2 regions of the Pseudomonas sp. BGA-UO-ETr-WB11 genome follow, and region 1 is predicted to be linked to the other one. Evidence: riboswitches for the same ligand, from Rfam matches in the RefSeq annotation. Region 1 holds a riboswitch; the other holds the start of a gene.

Region 1 (3,379 bases):
CTCGTCGATAGTCATGGCGGCGACCAGCAGCTGGCCGAAACCGGCCGCCTCGGGCATGCGTTGATAGAGCTGGTAGTGGTCGTTGTTGCTGGCCAGCAGGGTAAAAGGCGCGGTGTGCGCGGCGGCGCAGGAGCGTGGGCAGGCGCTGATATGCACGTGCGGGCACGCCGTGCTGGCGCGCAGGCGCTCGGCCAATTGCAGGGCATCGGCCTTGCTGTCGGTCAGGCCCTTGGCGCAGCCCGTTGAGCCGCTGCAGGCGATCAGATGGCCGAGTGGCTCACGGGCGTCGGTGAGCAGGCCGATTTCGGCCAATGCCTGCAATACGGCGTCGGCTGCTGCGCTGGGGATGTTCGGCAGCAGCAAGCCCTGCCAGGGTGTCAGACGCAGGCTGGCATCGCCGTATTGCTCGGCCAGATCGGCCAGGGCCAACAGCTGGTTGGCGCTGATTCGCCCCAGGCGCGCCGCTGCGGCAACCATCTGCAAACCCGTTTGCTGCTGGGCAATCAGGCCCATGGGCGCGCGGCACGGCACCTCAGGGCGGCGCCAGTGGCTAACGGCCTGGTCGCGTCGCAGCGGGAAGGGCAGGCGCGCTTGCAGGTGCTCGATAAACGCGGCCACCGGTAAGGTGCTGAGTAATTGCCGCATGCGGTTTTGCCCGGGGCCAGCGAGCTGCAAAAACACGCTTAGAACCCCGTGCACCAACGTCAGACCATGTTCGATAGGCACCGCCGCCAGGGCCGGATCGCTCGGGCTGCCGGCCAGGCCGAACGCCAGCCACTGCGGTTCGCCGGGCAGGGCGCTGAGCCATAGATCATGGGGGTGTTGCAGCATCGCCAACGACTCGCCGCCATCCAGTTGTAGGGCAAACTTGGCCGACAGCGCGTGCAGCTCAGGGTGGTTTTCCAGTAGGGCGAGAATCTGTGTGGCCAGCGGCCGGGTGTCCCACAGCGCGGCGCGGTCGAGGCCGGCAGCGGGGCTGAGCATTAGGTTGCGCACGTCATCGGCAGCAAGGTTGCGTGGGCCCAGGCCGGCGTCCAGCAGTTGCGCGATCAGCGCGTTCTCGCAACCGCTGCGCACGCCACGAATCTGCAGGTTGCTGCGGTTGGTCAGCTCCAATACACCACTGGCGCAGTGGCTGGCGGCCCCGGCAATGGCGCGTGCCTGCTGACTGTGCAGTTGCCCGCCTGGCAGTTTGACGCGGCAAATACCGCCATCCAGGGCGTGCACGATGCGCAGCAAGCCGGGGCAGGCGGATGGACGCGTGGCCATTGACGGTGGCGTGGCGGGTGGGAGGTTCAAACGGTCACCAAATACAAAGGGTGCGGCGACCAAACCCACTCGGTTCTGCACTAGCAGAACGTCAGCGATCTGTGGGGTGCGCATAAACGCCCCCCACAGATCGCCAAGGCATCGGTACACCCCGCCCGATGATGGCACTCGCGACCAGCGTCGTCGGCAGGTCTCCTGGCTGTCAGGTCAACATCGTTGTGCGGCCTTCCCGGTTGCCCAGTGACACGTATGCACATCGACTCGCTGATTACAGTTGCGGGGGCAGCCACGGCTGACAACACTCGGTTGTTTCCGTGTTCCCTCTTAGGCCAATGGGCAGAGCCCATTAAGCACCGACGAATAATGGCGCTATTATGCCCGCTTTTCCCTCGCCGCCGGCAAGCAAACTTGTCTGTCTGCCGGCGGGTGGACGACAGATAAGGACAGCGCATGGCACCCTGGCTGACGGTGGTGGGTATCGGTGAAGAGGGCTATGCCGGCTTGGGCAAGGCGGCCCGACGGGCCTTGTTGGCCGCGGAGGTGATTGTCGGTGCGCCGCGTCAGCTGCAGTTGTTGCCCCGCTGCATTCGCGCGCCGCAGCAAACCTGGCCAAGCCCGTTCAGCCTCGATGGGCTGCTGGCGCGACGCGGCACGCCGGTGTGCGTGCTGGCCAGTGGTGACCCCATGCTGTTTGGCGTGGGTGCCAGCCTCGCCCGGCACGTACCCGCTGATGAGCTGCAGGTGCTGCCGGCGCCATCGTCGGTTTCCCTGGCCGCTGCACGCATGGCCTGGCCGCTGCAGGAAGTGACTGTACTGAGCCTGGTGGCGCGGCCCTTGGCGGCGTTGCACGCGCAGGTCCATCACGGCGCGCGGCTGTTGATCCTCAGTAACGATGGCAGCAGCCCGGCGGCGATTGCCCAGTTGCTGCGCGAGCGCGGGTTTGGCCCCAGTCGGCTGACCGTGCTGGAGCATTTGGGCGGCCCGCAAGAACGGCGGATCGATGGACTGGCGGCCAGTTGGGGTCTGAGTGACGCCGCGGCGCTGAATATCGTGGCGGTGGATTGTCTCGCCGGCCACGACGCCCAACGTCTGCCGCTGACCGTCGGCCTGCCTGACAGTGCTTACCAACACGATGGCCAACTGACCAAACGCGATGTGCGCGCCATCACTCTGGCCCGGCTGGCGCCGAAACCCGGCGAACTGCTCTGGGATGTCGGCGCCGGTTGTGGCTCCATCGCCATCGAATGGCTGCGCAGCCACCCCAGTTGCCGGGCGATTGCCATCGAGGCTGACGCCGGTCGGCAGCAGTTGATCAAGCACAACCGTGACGCCCTCGGTGTGCCACAGCTGCAACTGCTGGCCGCCCAGGCGCCCGAGGCTTTGCTCGGCCTGGAGGCGCCGCAGGCGATCTTTATCGGCGGCGGCGTGACTCACCCCGGCGTGCTGGAGTACTGCTGGCAACACCTGCAACCTGGCGGACGCCTGGTGGCCAATGCCGTCACCCTGCAAAGCGAGGTCACGCTGCTGGCCTGGCGCGCCGAGCATGGTGGCGAGCTGACGCGCATTCAGGTCGCCCAGGCCAAGCCGCTGGGTGACTTCGACACCTGGCGCAGCGCCTTGCCGATTACCCTGCTGGAGCTGCACAAACCCTGTTGATCGGCTTGCGAGCGCGGCTCAGGGCGCGTTCGGATGGCCTGTTCTCAACCCGTAAGTAAGGAGTCTGGGTGAGCCGTATCTTGTTATTGGGTGGGGTTGGCGATGCGCTGGCGATTGCCCGTCGCCTGGCGCCGCAGGACATCTACAGCCTGGCCGGCCTGGGCAAAGTTCCCGCTGATCTGCCATGTCAGGTGCGCGTCGGCGGTTACGGCGGTGCCGAGGGATTGGCGGCTTTTATGGCTGCCGAAGGCATCGACTTGCTATTGGATATCACCCATCCCTACGCCGCGCAGATCAGCGCCAACGCCGCACGCGCCGCTGAACTCAGTGGCGTGCCGTGCTGGGCATTACGGCGTCCTGGCTGGCAAGCGGGCGGTGGCGATGACTGGCGCGAAGTGGCCGACTGGGCCGCGTTGAGTACGGCGCTTGAGCTTTTTCAGCGGCCGTTCTTTAC
Region 2 (3,379 bases), on a different contig from region 1:
GTAGGGAGCTGTCGGGTCAAGGGCGTAGCTGGCGTCAAAGCGCTGGTACAGCGAGGTGTAATAGTCCTTATCCAGTACGTTGTTGAGCAGCAGGTCCACGCGCAGGCTGGCACTGGCTTGCCAGCTACTGCGCAGGTCAACCAGGCCATAGCCAGGCACGGTCTGCCGTTCAGCGCTGTAACTCGAGTCAACGATGCTGTAATCGTAGCTCTGGCTGACTGCACGCCAGCTGGCCCCGGCGGAGAACGCACCGAAGGTTCGATCCAGATCGATAAAGACGGTGCGCTTGGGGGTGAGTTGTAAGGTCTGGCCGTTATCGCGGTTGCGCGAGTCAACCAGGCTCAAGCCAAGGCTGGTCTGCCAGCCCAGCAGCTCCTGGCTGAGGCTGGTTTCGAAACCGTTGATGCGAGCCTGTCCCACGTTTTCGGTGCTGTTGCCCTTGTAAGCGATCAAGTCTGTGATGTCGTTGCGGTATAAGGACGTTTCCAGCTGGCTGGCGCCCAACTCTGCACGCCATTGCAGTTCCCAGGTTTTGCTGGTTTCTGCCTTCAAATTCGGGTTGCTGTAGCCCGGATAGTAGAGATCAGTGAAGGTCGGCGCGCGGAAGCCTTCGGCGTAGCTGAGCTGCCACTGCTGGCCAGACTCAAGCGGCAAGCCAAGCGCACCATTCCAGCTGTTCTGCGTGCCGTAGAGCTGATTGTCATCGCGGCGCATGCCCAGTTCGCTGAACATTTTCTCGCCATTGAAGCGGTACTGAAACAGCGCCGCACTATTGCTGCGGCTGTCTTCGGCGTAAGCCGTGCTGCTGTCGAGTTTGTCCTCATACCAGTCGCCGCCCAATGTCAGTTGGTTGGCCGGGTTGAGGTCGAGGCGATTGAGCCAGCTGGCGGAGTGGCGGGTGGTGGCGTTGAGGCCGTTGTTCCACGGCATAGCTGCACCGACAGCCTTGTTGCGGTCATAGCTCTGACCTAGCTCCAGGCGACTATTCCACGTGTCATTGATCTGGCCTTGCAGGAAGCTGCTAGCGCTGCTGACTCGGAACTGGTCGCTGGGCTGTGCTGGGGCCTGCTCGTAGGCGTCGTCGTACTCGTTTTTGCCGTGTTGCTCGTTGTAGTTGAAGCCGGCCTTCCAGTCGTCATTGAACTGATGATCGAGGTTGAGGTACTGCGCCAGATTGCGTTGACCCTCGGTATCGCTATCGGCACCGACGTTGTCGCGGGTGCTGTCGTGGCCGTTGCTCTCGTCGAGGCTGCCACCGAGGCTGAAGCGAGTGCGCGTATCACCGCCGCTAACGCTGACGCTGCGTTGGTAGGTTTGCTTGCTGCCAGCGGCAAGACGGACCGACGGATTCAGCCCGGCCTCGCCATGGCGGGTGAAGATTTGAATGACCCCACCAATGGCGTCGGCACCATACAGCGATGATCGCGCTCCGCGGGTCACTTCCACGCGTTCAATGTTGTCGATGCTCAGGTAATCCAGGCGTGCAATACCGCTGGCGGCTGAAGCAATACGCTGGCCGTCGACGAGGACCAGGGTTTGGGCAGACTTGGTGCCGCGCACTGAATAGGACACCAGGCCGCCGCTGCTGCGGGTGACGACGCCGGGCACGCGGTTTAGCAGGTCAGGCACATTGCGCACTTGCAGGCGCTCAATGTCTTGGCGGGTGAATACGCTTGCTGCGCTGATGGCGGCTTTCTTGGGTTCGGCTACACGACCAGAGGTAATCACCAGCGCCTGGGCCTGCAGGGCTTCGTCGGTGTCGATCGACTCGGCGTGAGTCGTGAACGGCAGCAGGGCAACAGCCAGGGCCAGGGGAGACAGTTTCATTAACAATCCTCAAAAGTAAGCGAAGCTTTCGAGGAGGGCGTTGGCCAGCGATGCGGTGCAGGGAATTCCGGGCAGCCGACAATGCTTGCCGGTGTTTGCCCTCCGCAATACCAGTCACGTCCACCAAGGCCGGTCTCCGGACTGCCGAGCGACGTCTACCAACCTTCCCAGGCGAACCCAGTGGTCTATCAGGCAGACGTTGCAGCGCTGCGTTAGGCAGGCTGCGCTCGGTTACCGTTGCGGGGGCAGTGCTGGCTTTGACCAGCTTCCCGTTTCAGGCTGCAGCATCAGGGCTGGCAGCACACCGTGGCGGATAAAAAACGTCGCGCACCTTAAGGTGCGCGGTGGATCAGGAACAAGTGAAAGTGCGGCAAGCCGACGTGTGGTGCGCTCATGTCACGTCGGCTGCGCCTGCTGTAGCGTTACAGGCAGGCCAGGCGCTCACGCACGGCGGCTTCGATGCCGGCGGCGTCGAGGCCACATTCGGCGAGCATCTGGGTCGGTTTGGCGTGCTCGACGTAGTAGTCCGGCAAGCCCAGGTGGAGCATCGGCTTGAGCAGGTTTTCGCTGGCGAGGAACTCGCTGACGGCGCTGCCGGCGCCACCCATGATGCTGTTTTCTTCGATCGTCACCAGCAGCTCATGCTCAGCCGCCAGTTGGCGCAGCAGGGTTTCGTCCAAGGGTTTGACGAAACGCATGTCGACCACAGTGGCATCGAGCAACTCACCGACCTGCAGGGCTTCAGTCAGCTGCACACCGAACACCAGCAGAGCCGTTTTCTGACCCTGGCGGCGCACTACGCCCTTGCCGATTTCCAGCGGCGTCAGCTCTTGCTCGATACGTGCATTCGGTCCGCTGCCACGCGGGTAACGCACGGCGGCGGGGCCATTGAACAGGTGGCCGGTGGTGAGCATGCGGCGCAGTTCGTTTTCATCGCTGGGCGTCATGATCAGCATGCCGGGGATGCAGCGCAGGTACGAGAGGTCGAAGCTGCCGGCGTGGGTCGGTCCGTCTTCGCCGACCAGGCCGGCACGGTCGATGGCGAACAGCACGTCGAGGTGCTGCACGGCCACGTCGTGAATCAGTTGGTCATAGGCGCGCTGCAGGAAGGTCGAGTAGATCGCCACCACCGGCTTGATGCCGTCGCAGGCCATGCCTGCGGCCAGGGTCACGGCGTGTTGCTCGGCAATCGCCACGTCGAAGTAACGCTGCGGGAAGCGCTGGCTGAACGCGACCAGATCGGAGCCTTCCTTCATCGCCGGGGTGATGCCGACCAGGCGCGCATCCTGCTCGGCCATGTCACACAGCCATTGGCCGAACACGGCGGAGTATTTCGGGCCGCTGATCTTCTTCGGCACCACTGGGGCATTAAGTGGCTCCAGCTTGGTGATCGCGTGGTAGCCGATCGGGTCCAGTTCGGCCGGGGCGAAACCTTTGCCCTTTTTGGTGCTGATATGCAGGAACTGCGGGCCATCCAGGTCGCGCATATTGCGCAGGGTGGTGATCAGCGTCGGCAGGTCGTGGCCGTCGATGGGGCCGATGTAGTTCCAGC

Evidence for each region. Region 1 has a riboswitch for cobalamin ahead of cobG (precorrin-3B synthase). Riboswitches for the same ligand answer to the same signal wherever they lie in the genome.
Region 2: it holds a riboswitch for cobalamin, as region 1 does, so the genes downstream of both, AC56DI_RS05905 (TonB-dependent receptor domain-containing protein) here and cobG (precorrin-3B synthase) in region 1, are expected to answer to the same signal.

What each region holds. Positions count from the first base shown of each region.
Region 1 is NZ_JCAQOS010000004.1:280,764-284,142, forward strand. Features, by position in the region: gene cobG (precorrin-3B synthase) at 1-1,269, opposite strand, end outside; cobalamin riboswitch at 1,438-1,642, opposite strand; gene cbiE (precorrin-6y C5,15-methyltransferase (decarboxylating) subunit CbiE) at 1,720-2,925, shown strand; gene AC56DI_RS04485 (cobalt-precorrin-6A reductase) at 2,994-3,379, shown strand, end outside.
Region 2 is NZ_JCAQOS010000005.1:105,121-108,499, forward strand. Features, by position in the region: gene AC56DI_RS05905 (TonB-dependent receptor domain-containing protein) at 1-1,827, opposite strand, end outside; cobalamin riboswitch at 1,938-2,151, opposite strand; gene dxs (1-deoxy-D-xylulose-5-phosphate synthase) at 2,250-3,379, opposite strand, start outside.